One region of the Cellulosilyticum sp. I15G10I2 genome, then DNA from elsewhere that is predicted to be linked to it. Evidence: predicted binding sites of a transcription regulator. Region 1 holds the regulator's gene; the other holds the start of a gene.
What was found. The regulator HrcA, encoded in region 1, represses chaperone genes, less so after heat shock. The targets are predictions, from matches to a motif close to TGTTAGCACTCNNNNNNNNNGAGTGCTAACA.
Positions count from the first base shown of each region.

Region 2: the regulator HrcA is predicted to act here: its motif matches at 9,592-9,622, upstream of BN3326_RS16205 (co-chaperone GroES).

Region 1 covers NZ_FMMP01000006.1:937,205-949,169, forward strand. The annotation lists gene prmA (50S ribosomal protein L11 methyltransferase) at 1-9, opposite strand, end outside; gene BN3326_RS04625 (hypothetical protein) at 207-440, shown strand; gene dnaJ (molecular chaperone DnaJ) at 513-1,643, opposite strand; gene dnaK (molecular chaperone DnaK) at 1,773-3,611, opposite strand; gene grpE (nucleotide exchange factor GrpE) at 3,632-4,210, opposite strand; gene hrcA (heat-inducible transcriptional repressor HrcA) at 4,249-5,286, opposite strand; gene hemW (radical SAM family heme chaperone HemW) at 5,399-6,529, opposite strand; gene lepA (translation elongation factor 4) at 6,539-8,350, opposite strand; gene BN3326_RS04660 (stage II sporulation protein P) at 8,431-9,624, opposite strand; gene gpr (GPR endopeptidase) at 9,692-10,705, opposite strand; gene rpsT (30S ribosomal protein S20) at 10,923-11,186, shown strand; gene holA (DNA polymerase III subunit delta) at 11,246-11,965, opposite strand, start outside.
Region 2 covers NZ_FMMP01000016.1:182,846-194,810, forward strand. The annotation lists gene BN3326_RS16160 (sensor histidine kinase) at 1-94, opposite strand, end outside; gene BN3326_RS16165 (ABC transporter substrate-binding protein) at 97-1,095, opposite strand; gene BN3326_RS16170 (HPr family phosphocarrier protein) at 1,431-1,664, opposite strand; gene BN3326_RS16175 (pseudouridine synthase) at 1,750-2,583, opposite strand; gene guaA (glutamine-hydrolyzing GMP synthase) at 2,717-4,258, opposite strand; gene guaB (IMP dehydrogenase) at 4,277-5,731, opposite strand; gene BN3326_RS16190 (DUF6106 family protein) at 5,944-6,453, opposite strand; gene BN3326_RS16195 (undecaprenyl-diphosphate phosphatase) at 6,661-7,515, shown strand; gene groL (chaperonin GroEL) at 7,605-9,239, opposite strand; gene BN3326_RS16205 (co-chaperone GroES) at 9,261-9,545, opposite strand; gene BN3326_RS16210 (DNA-3-methyladenine glycosylase family protein) at 9,758-10,633, opposite strand; gene BN3326_RS16215 (DUF6062 family protein) at 10,907-11,671, shown strand; gene BN3326_RS16220 (CPBP family intramembrane glutamic endopeptidase) at 11,751-11,965, opposite strand, start outside.

The sequences.
Region 1 (11,965 bases):
CCAGTTCATTGCTTCATCTCCATATTCAAATTTATTTAAATTATATGACACCCCGTACATTTATTCAAGCACTTAGTAGATTTATCTAAACAACTTATAATTAATAAACTATTATATCTTTTTTTAAAATAATATTTTAATTTCTTACTAAATAGTATATGATAAATAGGGATATTTAGAAAATTTAATTAAGGAGGTGTTTTAAGATGAATCCAATGTACTCAGCATTATACTCTGCTATACAATTTATTCCTCTTCTTGAAATTGTGCTTAGGGTTATCCTTTATATAGCCGTTATTTATATTCTTTTTGGTCCGCTGCGTAAACTAGTTAAGGCTGCCACTGTTCATTTAGAATCCCAAAAATCAACTTTTGATGAGGCTATTATCACTACTGAAGTTGTATCTGACCCAATCGAAGAACGTACTACTGAAGAATAATGTTTTCATTCACTAAAAAACTTCCCTTTAAACATACAGTATTAAAAAGGAAGTTTTTTTATTTGAAACTTTTTATTTTTTCTTAAATATATTTTGCCAACCTTTTTTAGATTCTTCTGTTTGGTCACCTGTCTCGTTTTCAAAATCTCTAATGATATTCTTTTGCTTATCGGTTAAATTCTTTGGCACAACGATGTAAACTTCTACGTACTGATCACCACGGTATTTCTTATTACGTATATTAGGAATACCTTTGCTTTGAAGTCTGAAGGTTGTAGATGTCTGTGTGCCGGCTTGTATTGAAAATTTGACATTACCATCCAAAGTAGGAATAGATAATTCTGCCCCAAGTGCTGCTTGTGCAAAACTAATTGGCATACGCATGTATACATCATTTCCTTTTCTTTCCAGAACCTCATGCGGTTTGATGGAGATTGTAACAAGCAAGTCACCTGCTGGAGCCCCTACTTCCCCTATTTCTCCTTTACCAGACACCCTTAAGGTTTGACCATGGTCAATACCTGCTGGTATACTTATGGTTACTTTTTTCTGAACTCTTACTTTTCCTTGTCCATGACAAGTTGTACAAGGTTCTTTAATAATTTTGCCCTGACCATGACACGCATCACAAGTCTGAACGCTTTGCATAGCTCCTAAAATTGTTCGTTGCGTTACACGTATCTGCCCTGTTCCACCACACTTACTGCAATGAACAGCACTTGTACCCGGTTTAGCTTTGCTTCCATGGCAAGTCGCACATGTTTCAGAGGTATTAACAGTAATTTCTTTCTCACATCCAAAAGCAGCTTCTTCAAATGCAATTTGAATAGTCTGTCTGATATCAGCCCCAGGCATAGGTCCGCTTGGTCTTCTGCGTCCTCCCCCACCAAATATGTCTCCAAATACACTTCCAAATATATCATTCATATCAAAATCTGTATCAAACCCACCTGAGAAACCGCCACCACCAGCTGTTTGATCAAAAGCGCTATGTCCATATCTATCATAAGCAGCTCTTTTTTGCTCATCACTTAATACTTCATAAGCCTCTGTTGCCTCTTTAAATTTTGATTCAGCCTCTTTGTTATCAGGATTTGCATCCGGATGATATTTTTTAGCAACTTTTCTATAAGCTTTTTTTATATCAGTATCCTGAGCTCCTTTTGATACTCCCAGAATATCATAATAATCTCTTTTTTCCACACATTTCACCACCCAAATCAGATATTTTCAAAATCTCATCTCTATATATTACTACATATCAGTTTATTTTACAAAACATTAACACAGAAACAGTCAAAGAGCATTACTCTTTGACCGTTTTCTGCATTATTATTCTTCTTTAAAATCAGCATCAATTACATCATCATTAGGGGCACTGCCTGCTCCAGTGTTCATATCAGCGCCCTCTGCACCTGGAGCTGCCTGACTATAAAGTTTTTCTGATATCGCATAGAAAACGTTTGTGAGTTCCTCTTTTGCAGCTTTAAGTTCTGAAATATCAGCATCTGTCATTGTTTCAACAGTAAACTTACTATTAAGTTCTTTTAACTTATTCAGACTATCCTCTACCTTTGACTTATCCGCAGCATCAAGTTTATCTTCCATATCTTTCATCATTTTTTCAGTTTGGAAAACCATGCTGTCTGCTTCATTTTTAAGATCTATTGTTTCTTTACGTTTTTTATCTTCTTCTGCAAACTTTTCAGCTTCTTGTACTGCTTTATTGATTTCATCATCACTTAAGTTAGTGCTTGCTGTAATGGTAATGTGTTGTTCTTTACCAGTTCCTAAGTCTTTTGCAGATACTTTAACAATACCATTAGCATCAATATCAAAAGTTACTTCAATTTGTGGTACACCGCGCATTGCAGGCATAATCCCATCTAATTTAAAATTACCAAGTGTTTTATTATCTCTAGCCATTGGTCTCTCACCTTGAACAACATGAATATCAACAGCTGGTTGATTATCTGCGGCGGTTGAGAATACTTGACTTTTCTTTGTAGGAATTGTTGTGTTTCTTGGGATAAGAACTGTCGCTACCCCACCTAATGTTTCAATTCCAAGTGAAAGAGGTGTAACGTCAAGAAGTAAAATATCTCCAGCTCCTGCATCTCCTGCAAGTTTACCTCCTTGAATGGCTGCACCAATAGCAACACACTCATCTGGATTAATACCTTTAAAAGGTTCTTTTCCTGTCAAACGTTTTACAGCATCTTGAACAGCTGGTATACGTGTTGAGCCACCTACTAATAGGATTTTATCAAGTTCTGATGCGTTAAGTCCCGCATCATCTAATGCACGTCTTACTGGTCCCATTGTACGTTCTACGAGATCTGAAGTAAGCTCATCAAATTTAGCACGTGTAAGTGTAATATCTAAACTTTTTCCTTCACAAATAAAAGGAATTAAGATAGATGTACTTGTTTTTGAAGAAAGTTCTTTTTTAGCTGTTTCAGAAGCTTCTTTTAATCTTTGCATTGCAATTTTATCTGATGATAAATCATTGCCTTCCATTTTTTTGAATTCTTGCACTAAATAATCAATAACTTTTTGATCAAAATCGTCTCCACCTAAGCGATTGTCTCCGCTTGTTGCTAGAACTTCTATAACGCCATCACCTATATCAATAATGGAAACATCAAATGTTCCACCTCCAAGGTCGTATACCATAATTTTTTGCTCATGTTCATTATCAAGACCATATGCGAGTGCTGCTGCTGTAGGTTCATTAATAATACGTTTTACATCGAGACCTGCAATACGACCAGCATCTTTTGTAGCCTGACGCTGACTATCAGTAAAATAGGCAGGTACAGTGATAACTGCTTCTGTTACTGATTCTCCTAAATGACTTTCGGCATCTGCCTTTAATTTCTGAAGAATAATAGCAGATATTTCTTGTGGTGAAAGATCCTTACCATCAATACTTACTCTATAATTAGTTCCCATATGTCTTTTAATAGACATTACTGTTCTGTCATGATTAGTAATAGCTTGACGTTTAGCCACATCACCTACTAGACGTTCTCCACTTTTAGTAAAACCAACTACTGAAGGCGTTGTTCTGCCACCATCAGCATTTACAATAACAACAGGCTTACCACCCTCCATAACTGAAACACATGAATTTGTTGTACCTAAATCGATTCCTATAATTTTTCCCATGATTTTCATCCTCCTAACTATTAATTGGCAACTTTAACCATACTATGTCTAATTACTTTTTCTTTATATAAATACCCTTTCTGAAGCTCTTCTACTACTATATTTTCTCCATAATTTTCATCTTCGATATGCAAGATAGCATTGTGAAGATTAGGATCAAATACTTGATCTTTCGCTTCAATAGGTGTTACATTGATATTTTCAAGAAAACCAATGAATTGTTTATATATCATTGTAACGCCTTCATAAAAGGCTTTATCTTCTGATTCTACTTTGAGTGCTCTTTCGAAATTATCTATAATTGGAAGCAGTTCAACTACTGTTCCCCCTACTGCAAAGTCATAGGCATCTGCTTTTTCTTTTTGGCTGCGTTTTCTATAGTTATCAAATTCAGCCATTAATCTTTGAAGACGTTCTAAATACTCAGCTGCTTTATCATTTTCTTCTTGTGCCTGAGTTTTTGCTGCTTCCTCATTTTTAGCTGGTTCTTCTTGAGATACTTCATCCTCAATAATAGATTTATCGTTCTGATCTTGATTTACTGTTTCTTCATCAATAATCTCATTTTCATGATCTATTATATTTTTGTTATCCTCCATTTTTTCACCCTTTCTGCATAATGAATCACGTAACTTTTTTAAGAATCATCAAATTCATTAAGCATGTTTGTAATATGATTTGTAACATACTCTAAAACGGATACAACTTGACCATAGTCCATACGGGTAGGGCCAATAATCCCTATATTACCTAATGTATAGCCTCCAATAGTATAGCTTGTCGTGATAATACTACAATCTTTCATTGGTGTATATATATTTTCCTGGCCTATCCGAATAGTAGTTTTATTTTTCGGATTATGATCTAAAAGTTTTACAAGATGTAATTTTTCCTCAAAAAGTTTAAATATATCTCTAATTTTTTCTCTATCACTAAACTCTTGAAGATCTAGTATATTATTAACACCTCTTATGGAAATATTAGGTATATCTTCTTGTCTTAAAGTATCATAAATAACTTCTAATACACTGGCAGCTATATCACTATAATCTTTCAGCTTTTCTTCTATAGATATTCTAATTTTATGCAAGCTGATTTCTGTAAGCGTTGTACCCTTTAAACATTCATTTAAAATATTAGTTAACTGCATACAAAGATGAAAGTTTAATTCTTTAGGCGTTCTTATGATGTGATTCTTAACAATATTAGTATCTGTTACAATAACACATGCAACACTTTTATCGTCAATAGGAACAAGCTGTAAATGTTTAATCGTTGTTTGAGCAATAGGTGCTGCCGATGCAATAGTTGCATAATTTGTAAGCATAGCAATAAGTTTTGCTGTTTCTTCAACGAGCATATCAATTCGATTGATCTTTTGCTTAATCATTTCAGTAATAATACGCTCCACATCAGGATTAACATGTTTTCTTTCCATAAGCGTATCTACATATAATCTGTATCCTTTATCAGAAGGTATTCTGCCTGCGGAAGTGTGAGGCTGCATAATAAACCCTAAGTCTTCGAGGTCTGCCATCTCGTTTCTTATCGTAGCAGAACTAATCCCTAAATCATATTTTTTAGAAATTGTTCTGGAACCTACTGGATCACCCGTTTGTATATAATCACGAATGATTGCTTCAAGTATTCTTACTTTTCTTTCATTCATGTCCATAACATCACTTCCTTTTGCTTTGTTAGCACTCACTAAGCTTGAGTGCTAACTATAAAATAAAGATATCACTATTTTTAAAATCTGTCAATAACCTAATAAATAATTTTTATAATTATAAAAAAGAACTAAAAACCTCATTGCAGATGTCCATACCATAGTCCGATAAAAAGAGGTTATCCTTATTTTTTACAAGTATTTTAAGTTTTATCCACTTATTTATTTGGCTTTTATAAACATTAAATAGATCTGTTTTAAATGTTTTATTAAAATCAGTAATACTTATTCCTTCAGTCATTCGAAGTCCTAAAAACATAAACTCTTGCATGGCCACCTCTTGACTTATTACCTCTTGTTCTCGTTTAAGATACTGGATTTGTCCACTTGATTGAAGGTATTTTTCCATTTTGGTTTCATTATGATATCTAATGCCTTCAAAAAAAGAATGGGCTCCAAGTCCAATACCTATATAAGGCTCTCTTTTCCAATAAAGGATATTATGTTTACAAGCTTTTCTCGGCTTTGACCAGTTAGAGATTTCATACTGCATATAGCCGAGGCTCTTGAGATACGCTTTTGCATAATGGTACATTTTTCTATCAGTCTCTTCATCAATAAGCTCAAACTCTCCTTGTTGATACATTTCCCAAAATCTTGTTCCTTCTTCGATAATAAGTGCATAGAGAGATATATGGTCTAAATCATAAGAGGCTACTACTTCTAAGGTTTCTTGAAACTCTGCTAGCGTTTGCGTAGGCAGTGCAAACATAATATCTGAGTTTAGACTGCATGTTGTATTTTCTTTTAATAGCGAAATACTTTTGGCCCACTCTTCAAAGGTATGTCTGCGTCCAATGAGCTTAAGTAATCTATTATGCGTAGATTGTAGGCCTAAACTTATGCGATTAATAGGATATGCATTGATAATATGCATACAATCTGCTGTAATTGTGCCCGGATTAGCTTCTATTGTCCATTCTACATCAGTCTCTAGTATAAAGTGCTCAGTGATCGTAAGGCATATTTCATCCAATAAAAGGGGTGGAAGCATCATAGGTGTGCCGCCACCAATAAATATAGTCTTAATTGTATGCTTTTTATAAATAAGCTTAGCTTGATTTTTTATTTCTTCAATCAGTACCCTACAATAATCAGATTGTATTTCCGGTTTTGGAAAAGATAAAAAATCACAGTAATAACATTTCGAAATACAAAATGGTATATGAATATAAATGCCTATTTTCATAAACGCCCTCTATTCATCTAGCTTGAGTACACTCATAAATGCTTGTTGCGGTACTTCTACATTACCTACTTGACGCATACGCTTTTTACCTTCTTTTTGTTTCTCTAATAATTTTCTTTTACGTGAAATATCCCCACCATAACATTTGGCAAGTACATCTTTTCGCATTGCACTTATTGTTTCTCTTGCAACAACTTTATTGCCTATAGTGGCTTGAATAGGAATCTCAAACAGATGCCTTGGTATCTCTTTTTTTAGTTTTTCAGTAATCTTACGTCCTTTTTCTACTGACTTCTCTTCATGAACGATAAGCGAAAGCGCATCAACCATTTCTTTGTTTACCAAAATATCCAATTTAACAAGTTTTGACTGCGCATAACCTTTTAATTCATAGTCAAATGAAGCATAGCCTCTTGTCCTTGACTTAAGGGCATCAAAAAAGTCATAGATAATCTCATTGAGAGGGAGCTCATAGCTTAAAACAGTTCGTGTTGCTTCTAAATATTCCATACCTAAATAAGTCCCTCTTCGGTCTTGGCATAAATCCATAACTGCCCCAACATATTCTGATGGCACAATAACTTGTGCTTTTACCATAGGCTCTTCCATATATTTAATATGGGAAGGATCTGGAAGATTTGCAGGATTAGACAAGTTAATGACATCTCCATTTGTCTGATGCACTTTATAGATAACATTTGGTGCTGTAGTAACTAAATCAAGATTATATTCTCTCTCAAGTCTTTCCTGTATAATTTCCATATGCAGCAATCCTAAGAAACCACAACGAAACCCAAATCCAAGAGCAATTGAAGTTTCAGGTTCAAAAACAAGCGCTGCGTCATTAAGCTGTAATTTTTCAAGACTATCTCTAAGGTCACCATATTTCGCCCCATCTGCCGGGTATAAGCCGCAGTACACCATAGGATTAACTTTTTTATAACCTGGGAGCTGCTCACTTGCAGGGTTGTTTGCATCAGTTACTGTATCGCCTACACTTGTATCTTTTACATTTTTAATACTCGCAGTAATATAGCCTACTTCACCTGGAACTAAAATATCAGTAGGTCTAAATTGACCTGCGCCAAAGGTTCCTACTTCCACTACTTCGAATTCTGCTTTAGTTGCCATCATACGGATCTTCATACCCTTTTTAACGACCCCTTCTTTAACACGGCAAAAAACAATAACGCCCTTATATGGGTCATACAAGGAATCAAAGATAAGTGCTCTTAAAGGTGCTTCTTTATCACCTACAGGACATGGCACAAATTTAACAACCTGTTCAAGGACTTCTTCGATATTAAGCCCTGTTTTAGCCGATATAAGCGGTGCGTGGCTTGCATCAAGTCCAATAATATCCTCTATCTGTTGTTTAACAACTTCTGGATTAGCACTAGGTAAATCAATTTTATTAATAACAGGTATAACTTCAAGATCATGTTCAAGAGCAAGGTACACATTGGCAAGCGTCTGAGCTTCTATGCCTTGTGCAGCATCTACGACAAGTATAGCGCCTTCACAGGCTGCCAAACTCCTTGATACTTCATAATTAAAATCCACATGTCCTGGTGTATCTATTAAATTAAAAATGTACTCTTCTCCATCTTGAGCACGATAAACAAGCCTAACTGCTTGGGATTTAATCGTAATCCCTCTTTCTCTTTCTAAATCCATGTTATCAAGCACTTGTGCCTGCATTTCTCTTGAAGTAAGAGTTCCTGTCATCTGGATAATACGGTCAGCGAGGGTACTTTTACCATGATCAATGTGTGCAATAATGCAAAAATTCCTTATTTTTTGTTGTATTGAAAGAGACATATTGCCCCTCCTATTTCTTTTGTAATTTTAGTTTATTATATCATAGCAAACTTCATTATAGCATAGGCTTTATTTTTGTATCAATCTTTTTCAATGACTTTTGCAATAATATTAGCAAGTGGGATAGCTGCATTAAGTGCCTCTTGTCCTGTGTTAGTCTGAGCACCTATTTCAACAAGTAGTGAGAAAGGTCTCATATGTAAACTATACCGATATTCTTTAAAATAAACTTTCTTCATAAGATCTGGATAATATTTATAAGCCGTCTCTTGTGCTTGTAAGGAAAAAGCCAAATTTTCATCGAGATATGGGTTTTTGAGTTCTTTTTTCTTTACAATCTCTCCATCTATATTTCTATTCATACACAGTCCATTTACAAACATAATCTTAGCTGTATCTCTATTATCAACAGAAGTTAATAAATGAACATTTTCCGGAACCCCGTCTCTATGTATATCAATAGATATTTCGATGGAAGGATTATTTTCTAATATTTTTGATATGGTTTTTTCCATGATTTCATAAGCCCCTGTTGTGTTACCTGTCTGATCAGCATAAAATTCATTAGTAATATGCAGTGTCTCTATACCATAGTCTTTTTCGAATATTTGTTTTAATTTATTCCCTACATCAACAACAGAAATGCCATCTTTGTACATTTCCCTCGCATGGGTATGAAAAATAAGAACTTTAGGACCCTCACCCTTATCAGTAATCCGTAATTTTCGAGTCATTAAATCATAAAAATCCCATTGTTTTAGAAACTCCGTATTAAGTTCTAACTGTGCATCCCCTGTAATAAAATACTTTAAGAGATAATAAGGATCTTTATAATTTTCTTTAGATAACTCCATCTTTTTAATAGTTGGCAACTTGGGAGAATAGTTATTTTCATCTGAATAAATAAAGGATTCGTCTGTATTTTGAGCATCAAAGTAACCATTGATGTCGTGATTATCTACGCCTGTCAAGTATGTGTAATTCTTTAAATAAGGTATAGCATGTGTAATAAGTGTAAGCGGTTCGCCCCACATAATATTTATATAATCATATACATAGTTTTTTAGGAAGAAATGATTGTTAAAATTTCCTTTGAAATGAGGCAATGCCTTATTAACAATAAGTTGTGAGGTACTATGACTATATCTTACATCTATATTTTTAAAAGTATTTAACAAAGAAATCATGATAAATACATACAAGACAATCTTCTTAAAAAGACTGCCTTCTAAAGCATCTTTTAAGTTCCAATAAAGATTCTGTACATGCTTCAATGAGATCCCCCCATAAAATGTGTTTTTACTAGTCTATACCCTTGTCTTACTTTTTATGACTAACAACCTAATGAGTATACTTATTAATATCATCTATCGTTATACCTGGATGTACCGCTATATTAATACCATTTGCAATAATGTTAGTTAAATATTCTATCACCTCATCAATTTCCTTAGGCGTTACAAACAAATCTGCTATTTCTGGGAAAAGCGTCTCCTTAATAAGCTGGTATTTTTCTTGTTCACTTAATTCTTTGAGCATATCATATAATTCTGACCGCTCTGCTTGTTTTAACATATTATCAATAAGCTGGTTAAATGCATCTGTTACCAAAGTAGCGGTGTCTACAACTGTAGGTACCCCTATAGCTATTACCGGACAACCTACTGTTTCTTCATTAAGTTGTTTTCTAGGATTGCCTACACCCGCACCTGGTGAAATGCCTGTATTTGTAATCTGAATGGTAGAGTTAATCCTCGAAGTACTTCTTGCAGCTAGCGCGTCAATTGCAATAATACAATCAGGCTTAGTTTTTTCAGCTACACCACTAATAATTTCTGTTGTTTCGATACCGGTAAGTCCCATAACCCCTGGTGCAAAACTGCTTAGATGACAAACTGATTCATCTATCTTTTCTGGCATTTTCATACTTAAATGCCTTGTTACAAGCACCTTGTTCGTTACCTTCGGTCCAAGCGTATCGGGGGTTGCAAAACGATTTCCAAGACCAATTACAAGAATGTCCATATCTTTTTTTTCTTTATTTGGTAATAAAGATGTAATAGCTTGAGACAATAAATCAATCACTTCTTTATGTGTTTCAGGATCATTCTCCTTCATATTAGTGCACTCAATAGTAATATACTCACCTCGCGGCTTTCCCATGTTTTTTTCGCCAAGCGCATTTTTAATGCCTACACGAGTCACTCTAATATCATGGGCTTCAATATATTCTTCATCAATCGCTACACCCGGAATTTCATAATCCTCACTCTTGCTTAATTTTAATGTATTACTTATCTCAACTGCCAGATCTGTTCTTGGAGACCAATTGTCAAAACTTGTATTACCTGCCATACGCTCACTCCTTAAAATAATAGATAAACCATTGCCAATCAATGCATAAAGTTAAGTGAAACCTGTAACTAACTTACTCATATACTATGTATCTTTACCATTATTTTTATGCATATACATTGACTTAATTCTAGGATTAGGGTATAATGAGCTTGTTTAAAACCGTTCATAATTCCCCTAAACCGTGTCCATAGAATATGAATGGAGGTGCCATACCATGGCAAATATTAAATCAGCAAAAAAACGTATTAAAGTTATTGCAACAAAAACAGCTCGTAATCGTTCAATTCGTTCAACGGTTAAAACTCAAATTAAAAAGGTGGTTGCTGCTGTAGATGCTAAAGATTTAGCTTCAGCACAAACTTCTTTAGTTGTTGCGGTAAAAGCTATTGATAAAGCTGCTGCAAAAGGTGTATACCATAAAAAAACGGCTGCAAGAAAAAAATCTACACTTGCTACATTAGTTAATTCAATCGCTTAAATATTAAATATTGCAAAACAAAAAGACCTTGAGGGGTCTTTTTGTTTTATAGATACTCATTATGCATTTAAACACTCTATCATCAATACTTCTACTCTTCCTACACTATTCATTCTGCCATTTTTTATATCTTTATCTGTTTCTAAACACCGCCCTAATATTTCTTCAAGCTGCTTAAAACTATATAAATTAACTTGTTCTATTATCTCTTTAAGCGCAAAGTATGGGAGCTTCATACGCGAAGCAATTTCCTTTGGTGCCATATTATTTTTTAACAAATATTTAATTTGAAGCATAATGCGATATTGTCTAGCAATTAATACTAATATGCCTATTGGAGATTCTTTGCTTTGAATAAGTGTATGATAGATTTTAAATGCATCTTGTGCGTTACGATGAGCAATTCTTTTAACAAGCTCAAAGATTCTTTTTTCTAAAGAAAATACACAGACCTCCTCTATCATTTGCTTATTAATAGGCTTATCATCTGCATAAGCTATAAGTTTGTCAAATTCACCTATAATATAAGCTATATCTTCCGGCATATTGCGTAAAAAAAACAATAATGTCTGCTTATCAATACGCACTTTGTAGTGTTTTATTTTTTCTTCCAGTATTTTCAATACATACTCTTCTCCAGGATAATCAAACACGCATACCGTATATTTGGCTTTTATAGTCTTATAAAGCTTACTACGTTTATCTATTTCTTTTTCATCAATTATAAGTGTAAGATAGTCAGGCATTGATTGCATAAAGCTTTCAAACTTTTCTGTTTC
Region 2 (11,965 bases), on a different contig from region 1:
AAGGGCTGATAAGCATCACAATAATAATAAAATAAGAGCTTCTCAACCTTTGTTTAATACTTTTAGGACGTATTCTATCTATTTTTTTTCTCATAGTCAATAGCCTCTTGGCGCAATAAGAGATAAGTCATCCCATTCTGTAAATACCATATCTTCTACAAAAACAGTCCGTGGGATATTTTCTCCTTTTAAGAGCCTTTTAGTAAGATCAACAATGGTATCTCCAAGTTTTGGATTACACTCTATGACACAATTAACCTTTCCTTGCTTTAATGCATCAATAATTTTTTGTTCCCCATCTATCGTAATGATAATAATATCTTTGCCCGGTCTAATCCCCACTTCTTCCATGGCTTCTATAGCGCCTAGTGTCATCGAATCATTATGTGAGTAAAGAACATCAATGTCTTGATACTCATCTAATATGTCTTTCATAATTTCTTTCCCTTTAGAATGCATAAAATCTCCGCTGCGGCTGCATATAACTCTAAAGTTAGGATTTTCTTTAATGACTTCTTTAAAGCCTCTGCTTCTTCCTTCAGCTGGTGAAGAGCCTATCGTCCCATAAAGCTCAACAATATTAATCTCCTCTTTATATCCTTTAAATTTTTTTTTCAGAAATTCTCCTGCCATTTTCCCTTCTTTATGAAAATCAGAGCCTACAAAACATCTATAGAGATCTGGCTGTTCGGTCTTAATTTCCCTGTCTGTTAATATAACTGGAATATCGGCAAGCTTCGCTTCATTAAGTACATTTTCCCAACCTGTTTCTATAACAGGGGAAAGTAATATTGCATCAACTTGATAAGCAATGAAAGATCTTATTGCTTTAATTTGATTGTCTTGCTTCTGTTCAGCATTGATATACATAAGCTGCATCCCTTCAGCAGATGCTGCTTCCTTAATGGATTGGGTATTACTTAACCGCCATGAACTTTCTGCCCCAACTTGTGCAAATCCTAAAACAACGGTTCGTTCATCTTTCAGCTGTTGATCCAGCCTACTGTTTTCACCTTGACACCCTGAGAGCATCAACAGCCCTCCACACCCTAACATTAGAAATATTATCCTTTGCATATGCAATATCTTTCTCATCTCTATCCCCCTAGACATCTAAATATAGAACTTCTGTCTTTTTAACCCCTTGGAATAAATGGCTATTTATAGATCATTAAAATTGTAATAATAGTTTGTTTTATCTTTTACAGGTATCTGTTTATTATATAAAATACTATCAATTTTTTTTGTACTTCTATTATATTTGGATACTTTATATAAATTCTACTATTAATTATGTGACGATATATTTTTTTTGTCAATATAGTTTAACATGCATATACTATACATAAAATATAAAAGTGGCTATAACTTTGATTTTTACAAAGCTATAGCCACTTTTATATTTATATATACTTCTGAAATTCGATTTGCTATTCTACATCCATATATTCTGCCAGTTCACTGTATAAACCTTTTGCATCCACATCATCATCAGTTACAAGAAATAATTCTTCATTTAAACTAAGTGCAAAAATACCGAGAATTGATTTTGCATCTACCATTCCACTTTTACTATGAATCCATATATCATATGGATACTTACTTACAACTTGATTTATCTTTTGTATATTATCAATATTTTTTACTTTAATTGCTTTTTTCATTGATTTTACCTCCTAATTTTATCATTTAATTTAATTTTAGTATATTGTATAAACTTATTTTTTACAATATAAAAATAATACTGTCTTAGTTACGATTTATTCCTGCCTCTTCATCTTGCCACGACCCGATGCAGCCTTGATTTTCTATTAACTTCTGTATTTCTTGTTCTGTCACTACTCTATACTCCCCCTTTTCAAGTGATTTGTCTAACATTATCCCACCAATAGAAATTCTCTTTAGGTAAACTACATAACACCCCACAGCCTTTAACATACGCTTTACTTGATGTTTACGCCCTTCTGAAATTGTAAGATATCCGGAGATAACAGACTGCTCATAAAGATTTTTCTTCTTATTTATAAATTTTCCAATGTCCATTTCATTTTTAAGTTCATGATACATCCCTTCTTTTAATACTTCAATCTTTGCGGGCTTTGTCAGTGTTTCATCTTCTCCAATACAAATTCCTGTCTCCAATCGTTTCTTATCTTCGGAGTGTAACGCACCAAATGCCCAAAAAAAGTACTTTTTTTCAACATGCTTTTCTGGGCACATTAACTGATGATTAAAGTCTCCATCATTAGTCAAAAACAATAATCCTTCTGTATCTTTATCTAACCTTCCGACAGGAAACAGACCATTTATGTTAACATTTTCAAAATAATCTAGTACCGTTTTACTTTTTGCATCTTTTCTTGCAGTAATACACCCTGCAGGTTTATGAAACATATAATACAATTTTCCTGTATGAATAACCTCTTTGCTAAGATATTTTACAACATCAGCAATTGGGTCAATTTGCACTGCCGGTTCCACTATCACTTGATCATTAACGATTACCTTACCTTCTTTTACATAGGTTCGAACGGTTTTCCTCGTTCCCACTGATGCCTCTGCTAAAAATTTATCTAATCTCATATTTTCTCCTAGAAGTTGTTTGTAATATATTATTTCTTCTGCAAATCTAGATTATCTTTCCATATACAAAAGTGACTACAACCTTATCCCTCATAAAGTCATAGCCACTTTAATTTATTTATACCAATTCATTCTATTCAAACTCAATAGTTGCCGGTGGTTTTCCTGTGCAGTCATACATAACACGGTTAACCCCTTTTACTTCATTTACAATTCTAGTTGTTACTTTGCCAAGGACTTCCCATGGAAGCTCTGCTGATTCTGCTGTCATGAAGTCGCTTGTGGTTACGGCACGAAGTGCAATAGCATAGTCATAAGTTCTTTCATCCCCCATGACACCTACTGAACGCATATTAGTAAGGGCTGCAAAGTACTGACCAATCTCTTTTGCGATGCCTGCTTTTGAGATCTCTTCACGATAAATAAAATCTGCTTCTTGTACAATTTTTACTTTTTCTGGTGTAACATCACCGATGATTCTAATACCAAGACCTGGACCTGGGAAAGGTTGTCTAAATACAAGGTATTCCGGAATACCGAGTTCCAAGCCGGCTCTACGTACTTCGTCTTTAAATAACAGACGTAATGGCTCAATAATTTCTTTAAAGTCTACACAATCTGGAAGTCCGCCTACATTGTGGTGTGACTTAATCACTGCTGATTTACCAAGACCACTTTCAATCACATCTGGATAAATTGTTCCTTGAACTAAGAAATCAACAGAACCAATTTTCTTAGCCTCTTCTTCGAATACACGAATAAACTCTTCACCAATGATTTTTCTTTTAGCCTCTGGTTCTTCAATGCCTTTTAATTTTTCATAGAATCTATCTTGTGCATTGACACGGATAAAGTTAAGGTCATAATGTCCTTTTGGCCCAAATACAGCTTCTACTTCATCACCTTCATCTTTTCTAAGTAACCCATGATCTACAAATACGCAAGTAAGCTGTTTACCAATAGCCTTAGAGAGCATAACAGCAGCTACTGAAGAGTCTACTCCTCCTGATAGCGCACATAATACTTTTCCGCTACCTATTTTCTCACGAAGTGCTTCGATGCTTGTTTCTACAAAAGAATCCATTTTCCAGTCACCTTTGCATTCGCAAACGTTATGCACAAAGTTTGAAAGCATCTTCATGCCTTCTTGTGTATGCATAACTTCTGGATGGAATTGAACTGCATAAAGTCCTTTTTCCACATACTCCATGCCAGCCACTGGACATACTGGTGTATGCGCTGTAACTATAAAGTTTTCTGGTGCTGTTTCGATATAATCTGTATGACTCATCCAACAAATTGTAGAAGGTGATATGCCTTCAAATAATTTCGACCCAGTATTGACGTTAACTTCTGTTTTACCATACTCACTTACTGGTGCTGTTACTACTTTTCCCTCTAAAAGGTGTGCCATAAGCTGAGAACCATAACAAATCCCCAGTATTGGAATCCCTAATTCAAAAATTCCTTTATCACAAAGAGGTGATTCTTCACCATATACACTATTCGGCCCACCTGTAAAAATAATACCTTTTGGATTCATTTCTTTAATTTTATCTAAACCAATATTATAAGGATGTACTTCACAATATACATTACTTTCTCTAACACGTCTTGCAATAAGCTGATTGTACTGTCCACCAAAGTCAAGAACTATAACCAGTTCATGTTCCATGCTTGTAATCTCCTTTAATTAGTATTCTATACTGTAGTTTGGTGCTTCTTTTGTAATATGAATATCATGAGGATGACTTTCTTTAAGTCCTGCACTTGTAATTTTAACGAAAGTTGCTTTTTCCTGAAGCTCTTCAATACTTGCTGAACCTGCATAGCCCATACCTGCACGAAGTCCTCCGATAAGCTGAAAAATCGTATCTGATAAATAGCCTCTATAAGCAACACGTCCCTCTACACCTTCTGGAACGAGTTTTTTGGCATCATTTTGGAAATATCTGTCTTTACTTCCTTTTTCCATAGCTGCTATAGAGCCCATACCTCTATAAACCTTATATTTTCTGCCTTGATAAAGCTCAATTTCTCCTGGGCTTTCTTCACATCCAGCAAGCATAGAACCCATCATACAGACACTTGCTCCTACACCAATTGCTTTTACTATATCGCCTGAATATTTAATACCACCATCTGCTATAATAGGCACGCCATAAGGTCTTGCTACCTTTGCACAGTCTTCTACTGCTGTGATCTGTGGTACTCCAACTCCAGCTACAACACGGGTTGTACAAATAGAACCTGGTCCAATCCCTACCTTAACAGCATCTGCCCCCGCATCAATAAGTGCTAGTGTTGCTTCTGCTGTCGCTACATTCCCGGCTATAACTTGAAGCTGCGGATATTTTGCCTTGATACTTCTAACTGTATCCATAACGCCTTGTGAATGGCCATGAGCCGTATCTACTGTAACGACATCGACCTTGGCTGCTACAAGTGCGTCTACGCGTTCTAATACATCTCCAGTAACGCCTACTGCTGCCCCTGCTAAAAGTCTTCCCTGAGAATCTTTTGCTGAGTGAGGATACATAATTGCCTTTTCTATATCTTTAATCGTAATTAATCCCTTTAGATTACCTTCACTATCTACAATAGGCAGTTTTTCAATACGATGATCAGCTAAAATTTGTTTAGCTTGAAGAAGATCAGTTCCTTCTGGTGCTGTAATAAGGTTTTTGCTTGTCATCACTTCTTTAATTTTACGATTATGATTGGTCTCAAAACGAAGATCACGATTTGTTAAAATACCTACTAATTTAGAACCTTCTGTGATAGGGACTCCGGATATCCTGTATTTTGCCATAAGTTCATTAGCTTCATACACAAAATGCTCTGGAGATAAAAAGAATGGGTCTGTTATAACACCATTTTCTGAACGTTTTACTTTGTCTACTTCATCGGCTTGCTCTTTAATAGACATGTTCTTATGGATAATGCCAATACCGCCCTGACGTGCTATTGCAACAGCCATAGTTGCTTCTGTTACTGTATCCATGCCTGCACTCATAAGAGGAATATTAATAGTAATGTTTTTTGTAAGCTTTGTGTTTAAAGTAACGTCCTTTGGTAATATGTTGGAATAATTAGGTACAAGTAAGATATCGTCAAATGTGATACCTTCTTTTAATATCTTTGACATGTGTTAGCCTCCTGGAGATATGTTGATTATTTAGAGTGGCGTAAAACCGAACATTTAAACATAAATATGAGTTTTTGTACACTTTACCATATCTCTTTATATGTTGTCAAGATATCTTACTAATCCTTAAAATAATTGTTTATTTTGTATTTTTCTTAACTCTTTTATATTTAAAACCTGTAAAAAAATATAAGCTATAAAAAACTTATAGCTTATATTTTTTTAAACACCTTATGAGGTGCCTGTTTATGCAGTTCATTTAGAAAAGCTTCATTAGGTGTAATAAGTATTTTATACAGTGTACCGTCTTTTGAGGTGATAATAGCATAAGTATTTGCCCCATTTTTACCATCACTTGCATTAATAACCTTATTCCCTTTTTGGAGCTCTGATTTACGCCTGTCATCATGAATACTCGCCATAATTTCTATAGCTTTCATATTAATAGTAAGCACTCTTTTGCGTTTTGACCGGTTAAAGATTACATCTATATCCAACTCATTATTTGTTAAGATATATTCATACTCCTTATTAAACTTGCTAAATAAGGCTGCTGCTCCAAATAAAACACCTAAAATAAGAATAGGCCCTATCAATTGTCCTCCGAATAAAAATGCTGCGCCAGCAATAATGACTGCTCCTAGTACAATTCCTGTCTGAGCCAAATTATCCATATTTGATTTAGTTTGTTTAACAAGGTATTCCTTAAAAATTTCTGCCATAATACTTTCCTCTCTGCTCCTCTAGATTTTATAATCTCACTTATATTAAAAATACTATAAAACTGTTGTTTTTTCAACATTTATTCGATTTTATTTTATATTTCTAATTCAGTGTTATAATAAAGTAATAAATATATAGCTTGTTTTCATAAACTGATAATAAGCTAGTCTGCTAAAAAATGTATTATTCGTGAGGAGGATATGATTTTGGATTTACTTTTCGCTTTAAAAGCTGCAGTTCTTGGTGTAATCGAAGGTATAACAGAATTTCTGCCTGTATCTTCTACGGGCCATCTTATTATTTTTTCTAATTTACTTAAATTTTATAACAATGCCGATAAAGATTATGTGGATATGTTTAATATGGTCATCCAGCTTGGTGCTATTCTTGCTGTCGTTGTATTGTATCGTGCCAAAATAATAGATACAATACAAAATCTATTTCCTGGCAAAAAAACTGTGCTTGCTAAAAGTGGTATTTATTTTTGGACAATGATTCTTATTTCTTGTATTCCTGCAGGTATAATAGGTATCAAATATAATGACTTCATTAAAGAAAAGTTATTTAATCCGCTTGTAGTAGCCTGTGCCTTATTTATAGGTGGGATATGGATGATTTATGCCGAGAGTAAGCTTCGAATCAATGATAACCGGTCCCTTTCAGATACACCTATCAAACCTTGGCAAGCACTTGTTGTAGGACTATTTCAAGTTTTATCTATTATTCCTGGTATGTCAAGATCAGCTTCTACTATTATAGGGGGCTGGGTAGCTGGCTTCTCAACCGTTGCAGCTGCTGAGTATTCATTTTTTCTTGCTATCCCGGTCATGTTTGGACAAAGCTTACTTAATATACTTGAGATGAGAGCTAAGCTTTCCATAATGGAATGGGCTTCTCTGGCAATTGGATTTGTAGTTTCTTTTATTGTCGCACTGATTGTTATTGATAGCTTCTTAAATTACCTAAAGAAAAAGCCTATGAAAATTTTTGCAGTTTATAGAATGATCTTTGCTTTTATTGTACTGGCGCTTGGGGCCTTTGGACTTTTTATCCCAATATAATCTTTAATAAATGAAGAGTGTCCACAAAGTATTGTGGACACTCTTCATTTATATAATTAATTTTTGTGCGAATAATGGTTGATGTTAAATTACATCATCCCCATACCGCCCATGCCGCCCATACCACCTGCTGGCATAGCTGGTTCATTTGATTTAATATCTGCTACAATACACTCTGTTGTTAAGAATGTAGCTGCTACTGATGTAGCGTTTTGAAGAGCACTTCTTACAACTTTAGTTGGGTCAATAATGCCGCCTTCGATCATATCTACATAGTCTTCTGTAAGTGCATTAAAGCCCATTCCTTTTTGAAGTTCTTTAACTTTATTGATAATAACTGCTGGTTCAAGACCTGCATTAGATACGATTTGACGAAGTGGAGACTCTAGTGCTTTTAAGATGATACGTACTCCTGTTTTTTCGTCTCCTGATTTATCAGCAATAAGTTTTTCAACTTCTTTAATAATATGAATATAGGTGCTTCCACCACCAGCAATAATACCTTCTTCTACTGCTGCACGGGTTGCTGCAAGCGCATCCTCTATACGAAGTTTTCTTTCTTTCATTTCAGTTTCTGTAGCAGCCCCAACTTTGATCACTGCCACACCACCTGCAAGTTTCGCAAGTCTTTCTTGAAGTTTTTCTCTATCGAAATCTGATGTTGTTTCTTCTATTTGACGACGAATTAAAGATACTCTGTTTTTGATATCTTCTTTATCTCCAGCACCATCTATAATAACTGTGTTTTCTTTGTTTACTTTGATGCTTGCTGCACGGCCTAAGTGTTCTACCGTAGCTTCTTTAAGGTCTAGACCTACTTCTTCTGATATTACTGTTCCACCTGTAAGTGTTGCAATATCTTGAAGCATTTCTTTTCTTCTATCTCCAAAGCCTGGTGCTTTAACAGCCACACAGTTAAATGTACCACGTAGTTTATTAACTACTAATGTAGATAAAGCTTCACCTTCTACATCTTCTGCAATAATGAGAAGACGTGCGCCTGTTTGAACAATTTGCTCAAGGACTGGTAAAATTTCTTGAATATTAGTGATTTTTTTATCTGTAATTAAAATATATGGATTTTCCATAACAGCTTCCATTTTCTCTGTATCTGTTACCATATAAGCAGATAAATAACCTCTGTCAAATTGCATACCTTCTACGACATCTAACTCAGTAATCATTGTTTTTGATTCTTCTACAGTGATTACACCATCATTAGATACTTTCTCCATAGCATCAGCAATGAGATTTCCTACTTCATCATCACCTGCTGAAATAGCAGCTACTCTTGCGATATGATTTTTACTGTCTACAGGTTTACTCATGCCTTTAATAGCATCAACTGCTACAAGAGTTGCTGCTTGCATACCACGACGAATAATAATTGGATTTGCACCTGCTGCAACATTTTTAAGCCCTTCTGTGATCATAGCTTGAGCAAGTACTGTCGCTGTTGTTGTACCGTCTCCTGCTACGTCATTTGTTTTTGTTGCAACTTCTTTTACAAGTTGTGCACCGATATTTTCAAATGGATCTTCGAGTTCTATTTCTTTTGCTATAGATACTCCATCATTTGTAATAAGAGGTATACCATATGATTTATCTAATACAACATTACGACCTTTTGGTCCTAAAGTTACTTTTACTGCATCTGCTAATTGATCTACTCCTGATTGAAGTGATTTTCTAGCTTCTATTCCAAAACGAATTTGCTTTGCCATTTTTATATTGCCTCCCTTTAATTATTCTACAATTGCTAAAATATCGCCTTGCTTAACGATAACGTATTCTTCTTTATCTACTGTTACATCTGTACCTGCATATTTAGAGTAAATCACTTTATCTCCAACTTTAACTTGCATTTCTACCTTTTCACCATCTACAATGCCACCAGGTCCTACTGCTACTACAACAGCTTCTTGTGGTTTTTCTTTTGCAGTACCTGTTAAGATAATGCCTGATTTTGTTTTTTCTTCAGCTTCAAGGTGTTTGATAACAACTCGATCTGCTAATGGTTTTAAATTCATTAAGAAAGACCTCCTTTTATATAGTTATAAATAATTTTTGTGGTTTTGTTAGCACTCACTTTGATAGAGTGCTAATCATATTTATAATATTATGGTATAAATTACATTTATGCAAATGTAATTTTTTACGATTTTAATATTTTTTAATCACTTTTGATTAAATTTCTTTTATTTTCTTTTGTTTTTAGCCTTTTTCACTCGTTTTTATTTTATTATTTAAAAAGATTATTTTCTCTTCCATAAAAAAATAAATACTGCTGTGCATAGCCTGCTAAGTCTCCAAAGTACTCTTTTGCAAAGCTTTGTATTTCAGATAAATTTACATCTTTGCCTTTAAAGTATATCCCTTCTATTACTCTTTTAATCCATACATCTGTAGGAAAAACCTCTGTTTTTGAATAAGCGAATAATAATATACAATCTGCAATCTTAGGGCCTACACCTTTTACTTGCATAAGTTTTTCTTTAGCTTCTTCTGCTGAGAGAAGATAAAGGTCATTTAAAATAAGTTCTCCATTTAAGACTTTTTGGCAAGCATCTAAAATATAGGGTGCTCTAAAACCAACCTTACATGCTCTTAAATCTTCTTCTTTTGCATGAGATAGCTGTTCAGGTGTAGGAAAGGTATAATAAGCTTTACCATATTCATCATATTCATCGATAGGTAAGCCAAATTGCTGTGCTATATTTCTTATGCATTGTTTAATGTGCGGAATGGCTTTATTTTGAGACAAGATAAAAGATATAAGCATCTCCCAAGGGTCTTGTTTAAGAATTCTTATCCCACTGCCAAACGCTATAGCTTGTGACATATAGTCATCCTTTTGAGAAAGCTTTTGTACAATATCTTTATAGTCTGTAGTAATGTCTAAATATCTACTCCATATTTCTTCTAGTTCACCAAGATTAGTATTGTGCACAAGTACGCTGTTACTGTCTTCCTGCTGGATTATTTTGATAATCTTATTTTTTGCATTTAATAAATAACTACTGTCTGATATTTTTTCAAATCGAAATACTTGTCCGCTTTCCAAGATCTGCCTTATGTCAAAATAGTCTACATTCTCCAGCATTACAACATTTTTCATGTTTACACGCCCTTTTCACTTGACTTCTTTGATATTATTTTTATTATACCTACTCCCTGCTTTATTTGATAGCCTTAAAAGTTATAATGTGAAAATTTTTATATTTTATACTCTTAATATGTTATAATATATAGAGAAACAACCTATAAACCTGAGTTTATTCATTACTATAATCTTGTTTCTCTGAATAATTTCACATTAAATAACATCGTTAATAAGTTAAAGTTTAAAATGTGGAATCTATAATATAAAATAAGCAGAAGGGAGTTTTATATGAAAGATACGATTTATACTATTCCTTTAACAGATGCTTTTAAAGCAGAAGATGAATGTCCTTTTTGCTTTATAAAGCGCAAACTAGAGCAAGATACCCTTTCTTTTATACTAGGCTGTGCTTATATGGAAGATGATATTAGAGAAAAAACAGATCATATGGGGTTTTGCAAAGAACATTATAAAAAAATGTATGAGTATGGCAATCGTCTTGGCATGGCACTTATGCTACACACCCACTACGTGCAGCTCCAAAAAGGTTTGAAGAAAAAAATAGCTACTTATGCCCCCTCTCATTCTGGCTTCTTGTCCAAGTTTAAAAAGACAAGATCTTTAGAAGAACCTTCCAATAGTGCTCTTAGTGATTGGATCAAAGATCAAAATAAAAGTTGTTATGTATGTGATTCTATTGATAAAAACTTTAAAAGATATATGGATACCTTTTTTCACCTTCTAACGCATAGCGAAGATTTCAAACAACTCTTTATGAATTGTAAAGGGTTTTGCATTTCTCATTTTGGAGATATATTAACACTTTCTGATATAAAATTTTCAAATAAAGAAAAAGAAGTCTTTTATCCCATTTTATTTAACATGATGGAAGAAAATCTAAAAAGAATAGAAAAGGATATTTCTTGGTTTATAGATAAATATGACTATAAAAATAGTAACGCTGACTGGAAAACATCTAAAGACGCTATCCCTCGCGGTATTCAAAAGCTTGCCGGTATTTATGTACAAGATCCACCTTTTAAAGAAAAATAGACGCTATAATAAAAGTAAGGCATACTAGATTAGTGTGCCTTACTTTATGCTCTGCTATAATATGAGTGAGACTTATCTGCTATAGATAAAACATCTTAATACCAATTAAAATAATAGCTATATCTGCGAATATATGCACTGTCCATGAATTAAGAATGCTATTTGTTTTAGTATCTAAATAATTAAAAATAAGCCCTCCACCGAATAGTCCTATAAGTATAAGAGCCATAATAGGCATACTAAACCAAGTTTTAAATATGGCTACATGATATACTGAAAAAAGCAGCGCAGAAA